Regions from separate parts of the Streptomyces sp. CRN 30 genome, predicted to be linked through region 2. Evidence: riboswitches for the same ligand, from Rfam matches in the RefSeq annotation. Region 2 holds a riboswitch; the other holds the start of a gene.
What was found. A riboswitch is a leader RNA that binds a small molecule or an ion and turns the genes downstream of it on or off. The one in region 2 is predicted to bind cobalamin.
Positions count from the first base shown of each region.

Region 1: it holds a riboswitch for cobalamin, as region 2 does, so the genes downstream of both, UW392_RS38255 (cobalamin biosynthesis protein) here and UW392_RS45485 (cobalamin biosynthesis protein) in region 2, are expected to answer to the same signal.

Region 1 covers NZ_JAVRHI010000361.1:26,918-34,719, reverse strand. Annotated here, with positions in the region: gene UW392_RS38275 (class II aldolase/adducin family protein) at 56-787, opposite strand; gene UW392_RS38270 (lysozyme) at 984-1,730, shown strand; gene UW392_RS38265 (inorganic phosphate transporter) at 2,137-3,438, shown strand; gene UW392_RS38260 (hypothetical protein) at 3,472-3,693, shown strand; cobalamin riboswitch at 3,828-3,968, shown strand; gene UW392_RS38255 (cobalamin biosynthesis protein) at 4,071-5,057, shown strand; gene UW392_RS38250 (cobyric acid synthase) at 5,054-6,565, shown strand; gene cobN (cobaltochelatase subunit CobN) at 6,562-7,802, shown strand, end outside.
Region 2 covers NZ_JAVRHI010000413.1:3,989-11,790, reverse strand. Annotated here, with positions in the region: gene cobN (cobaltochelatase subunit CobN) at 1-2,845, opposite strand, end outside; gene UW392_RS45490 (cobyric acid synthase) at 2,842-4,353, opposite strand; gene UW392_RS45485 (cobalamin biosynthesis protein) at 4,350-5,426, opposite strand; cobalamin riboswitch at 5,525-5,668, opposite strand; gene UW392_RS45480 (DUF397 domain-containing protein) at 5,891-6,103, shown strand; gene UW392_RS45475 (hypothetical protein) at 6,366-6,875, opposite strand; gene UW392_RS45470 (helix-turn-helix transcriptional regulator) at 6,917-7,774, opposite strand.

The DNA.
Region 1 (7,802 bases), on a different contig from region 2:
GGCCCCGCGCACCGGCACTCACCCACCGGCGTCCGGTTACCCCACCGGCCCCGGGTTACTCCGGCTGCCCGTAGCCGCGTAGCCGCTCCCCCACCTCCGCCACCTGCTCGTGGCTCAGCAGCGCGGGTGACAGTCCGGGCACGGAGGACGCCGTGAGCCAGACCCGGCACATCCATTCCAGCTGGGCCGTGCGGTCGTACGCCTCGGCGAGGCCGGCCCCGTACGCGACCGTGCCGTGGTTCTGCAGGAGGCAGGCGGTACGGCCGCGCAGGGCGCTGAGCATGTTCTCGGCCAACTGCGAGGTGCCGTAAGTCGCATAAGGGGCAACCCGGACGGCTCCGCCGAGCGCCGCGGCCATGTAGTGGATCAGCGGGAGCTCCCGCACGAGCGTGGAGACGGCCGTGGCGTGGACGGCGTGCGTATGGACGACGGCGCGGGCTCCGGTCGTGCCGTAGACCGCGAGGTGCAGGGGCAGCTCGCTCGTCGGACGGAGGGAGCCGAGGACCTGGCGTCCGTCCAGGTCCACGCCCACCACGTCATCGGGCGTCAGCCGCTCGTACGGCACGCCGGTGGGTGTGACCAGTACCGTCTCGCCCATACGTACGGAGACGTTGCCCGACGTGCCGACGACCAGACCGTCGGCCACCGTCCGCCGGGCCGTGGCCACGAGCGCGCCCCATGCCGCCGCCACGTCCTCCGGCGCGCCCCGCTCGCACACCTCCAGCACGCCCGGTCCGCCCGCACTCGTCCCCCAAGGGCCGCTCGCGTCCCCTCGCTCCTCAGTCATGCCGCGATCCTGCCAGGCCGGGCGGGGCGGGGCGGCGGAAGAGGGGAGTGTAGGGCGGAACGCGACCGTCCGGCAGATTGGATGTACGTATACGTCACCCTCTTGTGTGGATTGGCCGGTGATCGACCGAGATTCAACGATCTTCCAGTAATCTCTGGACGATTTGTCGTACGCGCCGCCATTTCCGGGGGGAAACATGGCCCGTGACCGCCAGCCGTCCCGACACCGTTCCCGACTCATCGCGTCGTCCGTCACCGCCCTCGCCCTGGGCGGGACCCTGCTCGCCGAGATCCCGGTCTCGGCCGCCGGCAAGCCCAGGGGGCACGACGTCTCCTCGCACCAGAAGGACGTGAACTGGTCCAAGGCCAGGTCCAAGGGCGCCAGGTTCGTCTACGTCAAGGCGACGGAGTCGCACACCTACCTGAACCCGCACTTCACCCAGCAGTACAACGGCTCCCGCAAGGCGGGGCTGATCCGCGGCGCGTACCACTTCGCCGTGCCGAACAAGTCCTCCGGCAAGCGTCAGGCCGCCTTCTTCGTGCGCAACGGCGGAGGCTGGACCGGCGACGGCTGGACGCTGCCGCCCGCGCTCGACATCGAGTACAACCCGTACAGCAAGAAGAAGAAGTGCTACGGCATGAGCAAGGCCAGGATGGTCAACTGGATCAAGGCCTTCAGCAGTGAGGTGAAGCGGCTGACCGGCCGCCGCCCCGTGATCTACACGAACACCAACTGGTGGAACAAGTGCACGGGCGGCAGCTCGGCGTTCGCCGCCGACCACGCCCTCTGGGTGGCCCGCTACAACACGGCGAGCGCGGGGCAGCTGCCGGGCGGCTGGACGTACTGGACGATCTGGCAGCACGACAACAGCGGCCGCCTGCCGGGCGACCAGAACCTCTTCAACGGCTCCCTGGCCCAGCTGAAGCGCTTCGCAAGGGGGTAGCCGGTCCGGTTCGCCGGCGCCGGGGCGGCCGGGAAGGACACCGGAGACGGTGGACACCGGCAGGAGGGCCCGCCGCCCGGGCGACGGAGAGGGTGGCATGCGTCACCCGTAGGACGTGGCATGCGTCACTCGCAGGACGAGGGGCCGGGAGGTGGCGCGGGGCCGGTCGGAGGGCGGCCCCTCGCTCGGGGCCACCCCATCGATGCGGAGGGTGAGATTCCACCTCCGTTCGAGGCCTCCCGGCCCCTCATCACCGCTTCCGGCCCGGCTCCGGCCGCCCGACCGACACAAACGGAACCATCACACCCCGATTCGCTACACCACCCGGTCCGACCCAGTTCATCTTCCGTTCACTCAGATTGCTTACGTTCCACGAGCCACTGACGTCCCATAGAAGACCGGGTAAATGGAAAGCTTCTCGCTGATCCTCGCGATCGTGGTGATCACCGCGCTCGCGTTCGATTTCACGAACGGTTTCCACGACACCGCCAACGCGATGGCCACCACCATCTCCACCGGCGCGATGAAGCCCAAGGTCGCGGTGGCCATGTCCGCCGTCCTCAACCTTGTCGGCGCGTTCCTGTCCATAGAGGTCGCCAACACGATCTCCAAGGGCCTTGTCGACGAGAGCGGCATACAACCGGAGGTGATCTTCGCGGCGCTCGTGGGCGCCATCCTCTGGAACCTGCTCACCTGGCTCGTCGGCCTCCCCTCCAGCTCCTCGCACGCCCTGATGGGCGGCCTGATCGGCGCCACCATCGCCTCGGCCGGCATGGGCGCGGTCCACGGTGACGTCCTCGTCACCAAGGTGCTGATCCCCGCCGTCGCGGCCCCGATCGTCGCGGGTGTCGCCGCCATGATCGGTACGCGGCTCACCTACAAGCTGGGGAAGCACGCGAGCGAGAAGGCCACCTCCAAGGGCTACCGCGCGGGGCAGATCACCTCGGCGGGCCTGGTCTCGCTGGCCCACGGCACGAACGACGCCCAGAAGACGATGGGCATCATCACCCTGGCCCTGGTCGCCGGCGGCGCGCTCGCCCCGGACTCCGACCCGCCGGTGTGGGTCATCCTCTCCGCCGGTGTCGCCATCGCGCTCGGCACCTACCTGGGCGGCTGGCGCATCATCCGCACCATGGGCAAGGGCCTGACCGACCTCCAGCCGCAGCAGGGCTTCGCCGCCCAGACCAGTGCGGCGACCGTCATCCTGGCCTCCTCCCACCTGGGCTTCTCCCTCTCCACCACGCACTCGGTCTCCGGTGCCGTGATGGGCGCGGGCCTCGGCCGCAAGGGCGGCGTGGTCCGCTGGTCCACCGCCACCCGGATGTTCGTGGCCTGGGGCCTCACCCTGCCGGCCGCGGCCCTGGTCGCCGCGCTCGCCGAGTGGGTCACCGCCTTCGGCACCTGGGGCACCACCGTCGTCGCGGTCTTCCTGGTCGCCTCCAGCGCCGCCATCTGGGTCGTCTCCCGCCGCGGCGAGGTCGTCGACCACACCAACGTCAACGGCACGGACGAGCCCGCCGGGACCGCTGAGTCCGCTGGTTCCGCCAGGACTGCCGAGACCGCCGAGGGTGCCGCCGCCCCGTCGCCGGCCGCGGCCGGTCCGGTCACCCACGACCTGGCGGTCACCATCCCGGCCCAGTCCGACCCCGCGGCCACCCCGGCCGCCCCGGCCGCCGCCGGCGCTTCGTCCTCGTCGGCCACGGTCTGAGCACCGGACCCGAGTCCAAGGAAGTAACCCACCATGCACATCGACTGGGCAGCCCTCGGCTCCGTCTTCGGAGTCAGCCTCGTGGTCACCGTGGCCCTCGTCGGCCTCTTCGGCCTCGGCATCATCGGCCTCTCCAAGCGGGAGACGGCGACTGCGTCCGGGAACTCCGCCGCCGTCGCGACCACCGCCGCGTACGCGTGCTTCGCGGCCTGTGCGGCGGCGGTGGCGTACGGGATCTATCTGATCGTCGCCTGACGGCGCACACCCTGTGAGGGCGCCCCGGGTGCCGGCTAGGGCCGGCACCCGGGGCGCCCTCGTGCCGTGTCCGCTGTGGCGGGAGATGTGTGCCTTCGCACACTGCCCCGTCGCAGGTCAACAGCAAGTTGACTGGAATTCGAGGCCCGTGGTGGACTGCCGGAGCCAAGTACGACGGCAGGAGAGGAAGCCGGTGAGAATCCGGCGCGGTCCCGCCACTGTCACCGGGGTGCGCCCCCGGGAGCCAGGAACTCTCACCGTCGTTTTCGTCGAACCAGGGCGTGGACACCCTGAGTGAGGACATACCGCCATGCACGGCTGCCGCCGATCGAGCTCCCCCAGCGACGTTCCGCCCGTCCCCACGGTCGGCTGAGCCGATGCGGGCCGAACGCGTCTTCGCGTACGGCGCCGCCGCCGGCCTCCTCGGTGACCTGCTCCTCGGCGATCCCCGCCGCGGGCATCCGGTCGCCGTGTTCGGGCGGGCCGCGGGTGCCGTGGAACGAGCGCTGTGGCGGGACCACCGGGGACGGGGCGCGCTGCACACCGCCGTGTGCGCCGGCGGCGCCGCGACCCTGGCCGCCGTCGCCACCCGGGCCGTCCGTACCTCTCCCGTCGCCTCCGTCGCGCTGACCGCCGCCGCCACCTGGGCCGTCGTGGGCGGAACCTCGCTCGCGCGGGAGGCCCGGGCCGTCGGGAAGGCGCTGGAGGACGGTGACGTCGAGGCCGCCCGCGCGCGGCTGCCGCACCTGTGCGGGCGCGATCCGCAGGCCCTGGACGCCGACGGGATCGCCCGGGCCGTCGTCGAGTCCGTCGCCGAGAACACCTCCGACGCCGTCGTCGGGGCCCTCGTGTGGGGCGCCGTGGGCGGGGTGCCGGGGCTCGTGGGCTTCCGGGCCGTCAACACGCTCGACGCCATGGTGGGGCACCGGTCGCCCCGGTACCTGCGGTACGGGTGGGCCTCCGCACGCCTCGACGACCTCGCCGGGTGGCCGGGGGCGCGGCTGACCGCCGCGCTCGCCGTGGTCTCCGGCGGCGCTCCGCGCACCGCCGTGCGCGCCTGGCGCGCGGACGCGGGCAAGCACCCGAGCCCCAACGCCGGGCCGGTCGAGGCCTCCTTCGCGGGCGCGCTCGGCGTACGGCTGGGCGGCACCCTCTCGTACGGCGGGCGGGTGGAGCACCGGCCCGTGCTGAACGGGGAGGGGCGCGCCGTGGAGGTGCGGGACATCGAGCGGGCCGTCCGGCTGTCGCGACGGGTGGGCTGGCTCGCGCTCGGCGTGTGCGCGGGCGCCCGGTTCGCCGCCCGCGCGGCCGGGACTCTCACGAAGGGCTCACCGAAGGGCTCACCGAAGGGGCGTACGTCATGAGCGGTGGTGGACTGCTCGTCGCCGGGACCACCTCCGACGCCGGCAAGAGCGTCGTCACGGCCGGTATCTGCCGGTGGCTGGTCCGGCAGGGCGTGAAGGTCGCGCCGTTCAAGGCGCAGAACATGTCCCTCAACTCGTTCGTCACGCGCGAGGGCGCCGAGATCGGGCGGGCGCAGGCCATGCAGGCGCAGGCGTGCCGCGTGGAGCCGACCGCGCTGATGAACCCCGTGCTGCTCAAGCCCGGCGGCGAGCGGAGCAGCCAGGTCGTGCTGCTGGGGAAGCCCGTGGGCGAGATGAGCGCCCGCGGCTATCACGGCGGACGGCAGCAGGCACTCCTCGGCACCGTGCTGGACTGTCTCGCCGAGCTGCGGGGCACGTATGACGCGGTGATCTGTGAGGGGGCCGGTTCGCCCGCGGAGATCAATCTGCGGCGGACCGACATCGTCAACATGGGCATCGCGCGGAACGCGCGCCTGCCCGTCCTCGTCGTCGGCGACATCGACCGCGGCGGCGTCTTCGCCTCCTTCTTCGGGACGGTGGCCCTGCTCTCGCGCGAGGACCAGGACCTGGTCGCCGGGTTCCTCGTCAACAAGTTCCGGGGCGACGTCTCGCTGCTGGAACCGGGGCTGGACATGCTGCACGGGCTCACCGGGAGGCACACGTACGGCGTCCTGCCCTTCCAGCACGGCCTCGGCATCGACGAGGAGGACGGGATGGCGGTGTCGCTGCGCGGCGCCGTGCGCGAGTCGGCCGTCACCGCCCCCGTGGGCGAGGACGTGCTGCGCGTCGCCGTGTGCGCCGTCCCGCTCATGTCCAACTTCACGGACGTGGACGCGCTGGCCGCCGAACCGGGAGTCGTGGTGCGGTTCGTGGACCGGCCGGAGGAGCTCGCCGACGCGGATCTGGTCGTGGTCCCGGGCACGCGCGGGACCGTCCGCGCCCTGGAGTGGCTGCGCGAGCGCGGGCTCGCGGACGCCCTCGCGCGCCGGGCCGCCGAAGGGCGCCCCGTGCTCGGCATCTGCGGCGGCTTCCAGCTCCTCGGCGAGCACATCGAGGACGAGGTCGAGTCCCGCGCCGGGCACGTGGAGGGGCTGGGCCTGCTGCCCGTCCGGGTGCGGTTCGCCCGCGAGAAGACCCTCACCCGGCCGGTGGGCGAGGCCCTCGGCGAACGGGTCGAGGGGTACGAGATCCACCACGGCGTCGCCGATGTCCAAGGGGGAGAGACCTTCCTGGACGGTTGCCGGATCGGCCGGACCTGGGGTACCCACTGGCACGGGGCGCTGGAGTCCGACGGCTTCCGGCGGGCCTTCCTGCGCGAGGTGGCGGCCGCCGCGGGCCGCCGCTTCGTCCCGGCCCCCGACACCTCCTTCGCCGCGCTGCGCGAGCAGCAGCTCGACCGGCTCGGCGACCTCATCGAACACCACGCGGACACGGACGCGCTGTGGCGGCTCATCGAGTCCGGCGCGCCCACAGGACTGCCCTTCATCGCACCGGGAGCGCCCGCATGAGCACTGTGCTGTTGTTGTCGACCGCCGACACGGACCTGCTGGCGGCCCGTGCCTCCGGCGCCGCCTACCGGATCGGCAACCCGACCCGCGTGGACGTCACCGAGGAGCTTCCGGGGCTCCTGGACGGCGCGGACGTCGCCGTCGTACGCCTCCTCGGCGGCAAGCGCGCCTGGGAGGACGGGCTCGCGGCGCTGAAGGCGTCCGGCGTCCCGACCGTGCTGCTCGGCGGCGAGTCCGTGCCCGACGCCGAACTGATGGCCGAGTCGTCGGTCCCGGCGGGCGTGGTCGCGGAAGCCCTGCGCTACCTCGTCGAGGGCGGCCCGGAGAACCTCACCGAGCTGGCACGCTTCCTCTCCGACACCGTGCTGCTGACGGGCGAGGGCTTCGAGGAGCCGCGGAAGATGCCGGAGCACGGCGTCCACGGCGACCGGGCTCTCCTGGACGGCCGTCCCACCGTCGGCGTGCTCTTCTACCGGGCCCACGAACTGAGCGGCAACACCGCCTTCGTCGACACCCTGTGCGACGCGATCGAGGCCCAGGGCGCCAACGCGCTCCCCGTGTACTGCGGTTCGCTGCGCGGCGCGGACGAGGGGCTGTACGAGATCCTCGGGCAGGCCGACGCCCTGGTCGCCACCGTGCTCGCGGCCGGCGGCACGCACGCCTCGCAGGCGTCGGCGGGCGGTGACGAGGAGGCCTGGGACATCGGGGCGCTCGCCGACCTGAACGTCCCGGTGCTCCAGGGGCTCTGCCTCACCTCCTCGCGCGAGGCGTGGGACGCGTCGGACGCGGCCCTCTCCCCCATGGACGCGGCCATGCAGGTGGCCATCCCCGAGTTCGACGGCCGGCTGATCACCGTCCCGTTCTCCTTCAAGGAGCAGGGCCCGGACGACGTCCCGGTGTACGTCGCCGACCCCGAGCGGTCCGCGCGGGTCGCCGGGATCGCCGTCCGGCACGCCGCGCTGAAGCACAAGGCGAACGCGGACAAGAAGATCGCGCTCGTCTTCACCGCGTACCCGACCAAGCACTCGCGCGTCGGCAACGCGGTCGGCCTCGACACCCCCGCCTCGGCGGTACGGGTGCTCGACTCGCTCCGCGACGCCGGGTACGTCGTCGAGGGCTACCCGGACAACGGCGACGAGCTGATCCACCGCCTCATCGAGGCGGGTGGCCACGACGTCGAATGGCTCACCGAGGACCAGCTCGCCGCGGCTCCCGCGCGCGTGCCGCTCGCCGACTA
Region 2 (7,802 bases):
GCTCGGCCACCGCCCGCACCGCGTCGTCGATGAGCCCGACCACGTGCGGGAACGCGTCCCGGAAGAAGCCCGAGATGCGGACCGTGACGTCGATGCGCGGCCGGCCCAGCTCGGCCACCGGCACGATCTCGAACCCGGTGACCCGTCGCGAGGCGTCGTCCCACACCGGGCGGCAGCCCAGCAGCGCGAGGATCTCAGCGATGTCGTCGCCCTGGGTGCGCATCGCGGAGGTGCCCCACACCGTGAGACCGACGGACTCCGGGTACTCCCCGGTGTCGGTCAGGTACCGCTGGACCAGGGAGTCCGCGAGCGACTGGCCCACCTCCCAGCTCAGCCGGGACGGGATCGCCTTGGGGTCGACGGAGTAGAAGTTCCGGCCGGTGGGGAGCACGTTGACCAGACCGCGGGTGGGCGAACCCGACGGTCCCGCCGGGACGTAACCGCCGTCCAGCGCCCGCAGGACGTGCCCGATCTCGTCCGTGGTCCGGGCGAGCCGCGGCACGACCTCCGCGCAGGCGAACTCAAGGACGGCGACCGCGTCGCGCAGCTCCGCGCCGAGCACCTCCCGCACCAGTCCCGGTACGGCCGCCGCGTCCCAGTCCCGCGCCTCCATGCCCTCGGCGAACCGACGGCACAGCTGTTCGAGGAGGTCGATCGCGTCGGCGCCCGTCCGGGACGGGCCCGCCACCAGCTCCGTCAGCTCCACCGGCACCTTCACCGGCGCGCCCGGCTCTGCCAGCAGCTCCTTCTCCACCAGCCCGAAGTGCTCGGCCAGGGCGGCCCTGAGCCCCGGCAGCGCGTTGGCCCGCCCGCCCCAGACCTGCGAGGCACGCAGCACCGCGAGGACCAGGTTGACGCGGGGTTCGCCGACCGGGCCGCCGCCCAGGATGTGCAGCCCGTCGCGGATCTGCACGTCCTTGATCTCGCACAGGTAGCCGTCGATGTGCATGACGAACGAGTCGAACTCGTCGTCGTCCGGCTGGTCGTCCACGTGCAGGTCGTGGTGGAGTTCGGCGGCCTTGACCAGCGTCCAGATCTGCGCGCGGACCGCCGGTGCCTTCGTCGGGTCCAGGTCGGAGACGAGCGCGTACTCGTCGAGGAGCTGCTCCAGCTTGGCCAGGTCGCCGTAGGTGTCGGCGCGGGCCATCGGCGGCACCAGGTGGTCGACGACGGTGGCGTGCCCGCGCCGCTTGGCCTGGGTGCCCTCACCGGGGTCGTTGACGATGAACGGGTAGACGAGCGGGAGGTCGCCGAGGACGGCGTCGGGCGCGCAGCCCGCGCTCAGCCCGAGGCCCTTGCCCGGCAGCCACTCCATCGTGCCGTGCTTGCCCATGTGCACGACGGCGTCGGCGCCGAAGCTGTTGTCGAGCCAGCGGTAGGCCGCCAGGTAGTGGTGCGAGGGCGGCATGTCGGGGTCGTGGTAGATCGCGATCGGGTTCTCCCCGAAGCCGCGCGGCGGCTGGATCATCACGACGACGTTCCCGAACCGGAGGGAGGCGAGGACGATGTCGTCGCCGTCCACGTAGAGCGTGCCCGGCGGTTCGCCCCACGCCTCGGTCATGGCGTCCCTCAGCTCCGGGTCGAGCTTCTCGAACCACGCCCGGTACTCCGCCAGCGGCACCCGCGCGGGCGCGGCGGCCAGCTGGTCCTCCGTCAGCCACTCCACGTCGTGCCCGCCGGCCTCGATCAGCCGGTGGATCAGCTCGTCGCCGCCCGCGGGGTAGCCGTGGACGCCGTACCCCGCGTCCCGCAGCGCGTCCAGCACCTTCACCGCCGACGCGGGCGTGTCCAGGCCCACCGCGTTGCCGACCCGCGAGTGCTTGGTCGGGTACGCGGTGAAGACCAGCGCGATCTTCTTGTCGGCGTTCGGCTTGTGCCTGAGCGCGGCGTGCCGCACGGCGATCCCGGCGACCCGTCCGGCCCGCTCGGGGTCGGCGACGTACACCGGCACGTCGTCCGGGCCCTGCTCCTTGAAGGAGAACGGCACCGTGATCAGCCGGCCGTCGAACTCGGGGATCGCGACCTGCATCGCCGCGTCCATGGGGGAGAGAGCGGCGTCGGACGCCTCCCACGCCGCCTTGGAGGAGGTCAGGCAGAGCCCCTGCAGCACCGGCACGTCGAGGTCGGCGAGCGCGCCGACGTCCCACGCCTCCTCGTCACCGCCCGCCGACGCCTCGGAGGCGTGTGTGCCGCCGGCCGCGAGGACCGTGGCGACGAGCGCGTCCGCGCGGCCGAGCAGTTCGTACAGCCCCGCGTCCGCGCCGCGCAGCGAACCGCAGTACACCGGCAGCGCGTTGGCGCCGCGCGCCTCGACCGCGTCGCACAGGGTGTCCACGAAGGCGGTGTTGCCGCTCAGTTCGTGGGCCCGGTAGAAGAGCACACCGACCGTCGGGCGGCCCTCGGTGAAGGGGCGCTCGCCGTGGACGCCGTACTCCGCCGTCTTCCGTGGCTCGTCGAAGCCCTCGCCGGTCAGCAGCACCGTGTCGGAGAGGAACCGGGCGAGCTGGGTGAGGTTGTCCGGGCCCCCCTCGACCAGGTAGCGCAGGGCCTCGGCGACCACACCGGCCGGCACCGACGACTCCGCCATCAGCTCGGCGTCCGGCACGGACTCGCCGCCGAGCAGCACGGTCGGGACGCCGGACGCCTTCAGCGCCGCGAGCCCGTCCTCCCAGGCGCGCCTGCCGCCGAGCAGCCGTACGACCGCGAGGTCCGCGCCGTCCAGCAGCCCCGGCAGCTCCTGCCGGACATCGACGCGGGTCGGGTTGCCGATCCGGTACGCGGCGTCCGACGCGCGGGCCGCCAGCAGGTCCGTGTCGGCGGTCGACAACAACAGCACAGTGCTCATGCGGGCGCTCCCGGTGGAATGAAGGGCAGTCCTTGCGGCGCGCCGGACTCGATGAGCCGCCACAGCGCGTCGGTGTCCGCGTGGTGTTCGATCAGGTCGCCGAGCCGGTCGAGCTGCTCCTCGCGCAGCGCGGCGAACGACGTGTCGGGGGCGGGCACGAAGCGGCGGCCCGCGGCGGCGGCCACCTCGCGCAGGAAGGCCCGCCGGAAACCGTCCGACTCCAGCGAGCCGTGCCAGTGGGTGCCCCAGGTCTGGCCGACCCGGCAGCCGTCCAGGAAGGGGTCTCCGCCGGTCACGTCGGCCACCCCGTGGTGGATCTCGTACCCCTCGACCCGTTCGCCGAGGGCCTCGCCCACCGGCCGGGTCAGGGTCTTCTCGCGGTCGAACCGCACCCGTACGGGGAGCAGTCCGAGCCCGTCGACGTGCCCGCGGCGGCTCTCCACGTCGTCCTCGATGTGCTCGCCGAGGAGCTGGAAGCCACCGCAGACACCGAGGACGGGGCGGCCCTCGGCGGCCCGGCGGGCGATCGCGTCCGCGAGCCCGCGCTCGCGCAGCCACTCCAGCGCGCGGACCGTGCCGCGCGTCCCCGGTACGACGACGAGGTCCGCGTCGGCCAGCTCCTCCGGCCGGTCCACGAACCGCACGACGACACCCGGCTCGGCGGCCAGCGCGTCCACGTCCGTGAAGTTGGACATCAGCGGCACCGCGCAGACCGCGATCCGCAGCACGTCCTCGCCGACCGGCGGCGCGGTGTTCGACTCGCGGACCGTTCCGCGCAAGGAGACACGGAGCCCGTCCTCCTCGTCGATGCCGAGGCCGTGCCGGAAGGGAAGTACGCCGTAGGTGTGCCGCCCGGTGAGCCCGCGCAGCATCTCCAGCCCCGGTTCCAGCAGCGAGACGTCACCACGGAACTTGTTGACGACGAACCCCGCGACCAGCGCCTGGTCCTCGGGCGAGAGCAGCGCGACGGTCCCGAAGAACGAGGCGAAGACGCCGCCCCGGTCGATGTCGCCGACGACGACCACGGGCAGCCCGGCGCCCCGGGCGATCCCCATGTTCACGATGTCGGTCCGGCGCAGGTTGATCTCCGCCGGGCTGCCCGCCCCCTCACAGATCACCGCGTCATACGTGCCCCGCAGTTCGGCGAGGCACTCGAGGACGGTGCCGAGCAGTCGCTGCTGCCGTCCGCCGTGGTACCCCCGGGCGCTCATCTCGCCGACCGGCTTCCCCAGCAGCACCACCTGGCTGCTGCGCTCGCCGCCCGGCTTCAGCAGCACCGGGTTCATCAGCGCGGTCGGCTCCACGCGGCACGCCTGCGCCTGCATGGCCTGCGCCCGCCCGATCTCCGCGCCCTCGCGCGTCACGAACGAGTTCAGCGACATGTTCTGCGCCTTGAACGGCGCCACCTTCACGCCCTGCCGCACCAGCCACCGGCAGATCCCCGCCGTCACGACGCTCTTGCCCGCGTCGGAGGTGGTACCGGCGACGAGCAGACCCCCACCGCTCATGACGTGCGTCCTCTCCACGTACGGGGTGCACGGGGCGTACGGGATGCGCGGGACGTACGGGGTGCAAAGGATGTACGCGCTGTGCGGGATGTACGCGCTGCGCGGGATATACGCGCTGCGCGGGATGTACGTGCTGTGCGGGCGTCCGCGAGGAGCCGCGCGCCCGCGCACACGCCCAGCGCCAGCCAGGTCACGCGCCGGGAGAGCCGTACCGCCCGGTCGATGTCGGCCGTGTCGACGGCCCGGCCCGCCGCGCCGTTGAGCACCGGCCGGTGCTCCACCCGGCCGCCGTACGAGAGCGTCCCGCCGAGCCGTACGCCGAGCGCGCCCGCGAAGGACGCCTCGACGGGACCGGCGTTGGGGCTCGGGTGCCGCCCGGCGTCGGCGCGCCAGGCCCGTACCGCGCCCCGGGCGTCGCCGCTGGCCACGACGGCCGCCGCGGCGGTCAGCCGGGCGCCGGGCCAGCCGGCCACGTCGTCGAGGCGCGCCGAGGCCCAGCCGAACCGGCGGTGGCGCGGGGACCTGTGTCCGACCATGGCGTCGAGGGTGTTGACCGCCCGGAAGCCGAGCAGGCCCGGCACGCCGGCCACGGCACCCCACACCAGGGCGCCCACCACCGCGTCGGAGGTGTTCTCGGCGACGGACTCCACGACCGCGCGGGCGATGCCGTCGGCGTCCAGGGACTGCGGGTCGCGGCCGCACAGGTGCGGCAGCCGTTCGCGGGCCGCCTCGACGTCACCGGCCTCCAGGGCCCGGCCGATCGCGCGGGCCTCCCGGGCCAGCGAGGTGCCGCCGACGACGGCCCACGTCGCGGCCGCGGTCAGCGCGGCGGAGGCGGCGGGGGAGGACCGTACGGAACGGGCGGCGAGCAACCCGACACCCGCGGCGCCACCGGCGCACACGGCCGTGTGCAGCGCGCCCCGTCCCCGGTGGTCACGCCACAGCACCTGTTCCACGGCACCGGCGGCCCGGCCGAACACGGCGACCGGGTGCCCGCGGCGCGGATCGCCGAGGAGCAGGTCGCCGAGGAGGCCGGCGGCGGCACCGTACGCGAAGACGCGTCCGGCACGCACGGGGTCAGCCGGTCACACGGGAGAGGGGAGTGGCGGGCCTGCGTCCTGAACGGCAGCCGAGCATCGCGTTGTGTCCTCACTCAGGGTGTCCACGCCCTGGTTCGACGAGACCGGCGGTGAGAGTTCCTGACTCCCGGGGAGCACCCCCGGTCACAGTGGCGGGACCGCGCCGGATTCTCACCGGGCTTCCTCTCCAGCCGCCGTACATGGCCCCGGAAGTCCACCACGGTCCGAGAACAACCGTCAACTTGCCGTTGACCTGCGAGGCTGCAGTGTGCTGTGGTCCACAGTGCTGAGCACGCGTCAGGTCGTCAGATCGACGCTTTATGTGCTCTTCCCCGGGCGGGAAGCTGGGAAGACTCCAGGGGAACGGCAGCGCGTGTACATGGCGATGGTGTTTCGGTCGAGCGGCGGGTGACAGCGTGGTGACCGGGTGACGGCCGACGGTGCTGGAGGAGGTGGGTGTGGTCGACAGCGGACTGCCGGGACGCACGTGGTTCAGCAGCAGCTATTCACAGGACGGGCAGGATTGCGTCGAGGTGGCCATCGGCCGGGTGGACGACGGCGTACGGGTGCGTGATACGAAGCGCCGCCGGGCCGCTGTGCTCGCCTTTCGACACTCGACGTGGTGTGGTTTCCTGGCGGGGCTTGTGGACCCGGAATCGCGCGGCGCCTGACCGCCGCGCGGGGGGACGGGAGGTACACGCATGGCAGACCGAGCGGAAGGAACCGCTTCCGCACGTCCGGGATGGCCGGGCGCGCGGAGAGACCGGTTGACCGGGGCGCGGCCGCTGGCGCTGTACTGCTCGGTGGCGGGCATCCTTGCCGTCGGGCTGGGAGCGCTGGCGGCCTTTCTGGTGCCGGGCGACATGGCCCGCGGCTTGGTATGGCTGTCGGTGACGGCCGTCGTGGCCGTGGGCGCGGGACTCTGGTGGGGGCTCACACCCGCCTCGGATCGTCGCCGTGCTCTGAACCGCGCTCTGGCGGCCCTGGAGCCCCGGCGGCGCCCCCGCTGACCGGCTGGGCGGGCTCCGACGTGGTCCGGCCGCGCAGCGCTCTGCCGAGCGCGGCACCCAGTGCGGTGAGGACCGACGCGACGAACGCGCCGATGACGGCGGTGGCGAGCGGAGCCGCAGCGCCGTGCGGAACGCTGGGCGCGGCGCGGGTGGCCAGCGCGATGCTGAACAGCAGGACGCTGCCGCACGCCGTGCCCAGCAGCAGCCGGGCGGAGACCAGCCGGATCTCCCCGGCCACGCGGGCGTTCTCCACCTCGATCAGCGCCTCGGCCCACTCGGGCCGCTGCATGGCGTACGCCTTCAGCGCGTGGTCGTCGAGTGGGGGAGCCCCCTGTTCCGCGGCACCGGACGTCCCGAGGGGATCGGCGGCGGGACCGGTGCCGGCCGGCGCGCGCCACCGCTGCCACCACGCTCGTATTCCGAAGACCGTCATGGGGCCTCCCCCGTCTCGTGCCGGGCCGTCCCAGCCCGGATTCAGCTGGTGGCCAGGCTCTCCCTGACCTCGTCGAGTACTTCGATCACCCGAGCGCCCTCGTACGCCTCGGCGCTGATCTCCTCGAAGTTCTCCTGGTGGCGGGCGACCAGCCCGAAGTCGTCACGGCTGCTCAGACCACCGCCCGGACCCTCCAGGAAGAGCAGATCGTCGTCGTTCTTGAATTCGAGCAGGATGAGGGAGATCGAGACGCTGAAGTGCGCGCCGACGGAGAAAGGCAGCACGCGGATGGTCGTCCTGGGGTGCTCCGTCAGCGTCTTGAGGTGGTCCAGTTGCCGCCGCAGTACCGCCGGACCTCCGATCTGACGCCGCAGCGACGCCTCGTCCAGGACGATGTCGATCTCAGGACCGTCGTCGGTCTCGAAGAACCGCTCCTGCCGGGTGATACGCAGCTCCACCTGCGGGCGCACCCGCGCTTCCCCGGTCTGGGCGGAGAGCAGCGCGGTGGCGTAGTCCTCGGTCTGCACCAAGCCGGGCAGCACGACGGGGTTGTACATGCGGATCGTGTCCGCCGATCCCTCGTAGCCCAGGTAGAGGGCGTACGCCGGTGACACCACCTCGCTGTACTGCGCCCACCATGACGCTCCCTTCGAACCGCGGGCGGCCTCCTCCAGCTCCGTGACCCTGTCGGGCTCCGTGACCCCGTACAGCTGAAGCAGGGCCCGCAGGTCGGTCACGCCGAGGCTGACCGTGCCCTTCTCGATTCTGATCAGTTTGGAGAGTGACCATTCCAGCTGCTGCACGGCATCCCGCTGGGTGAGGCCCGCCTCGTCGCGGGCCTTGCGCAGCTCGATTCGCAGCCTGCGTCGGTTCAGGCTCGGATCGATGTCTCTGGCCATGGTGCTCCCTGCCACGTGTCGTTGTTGA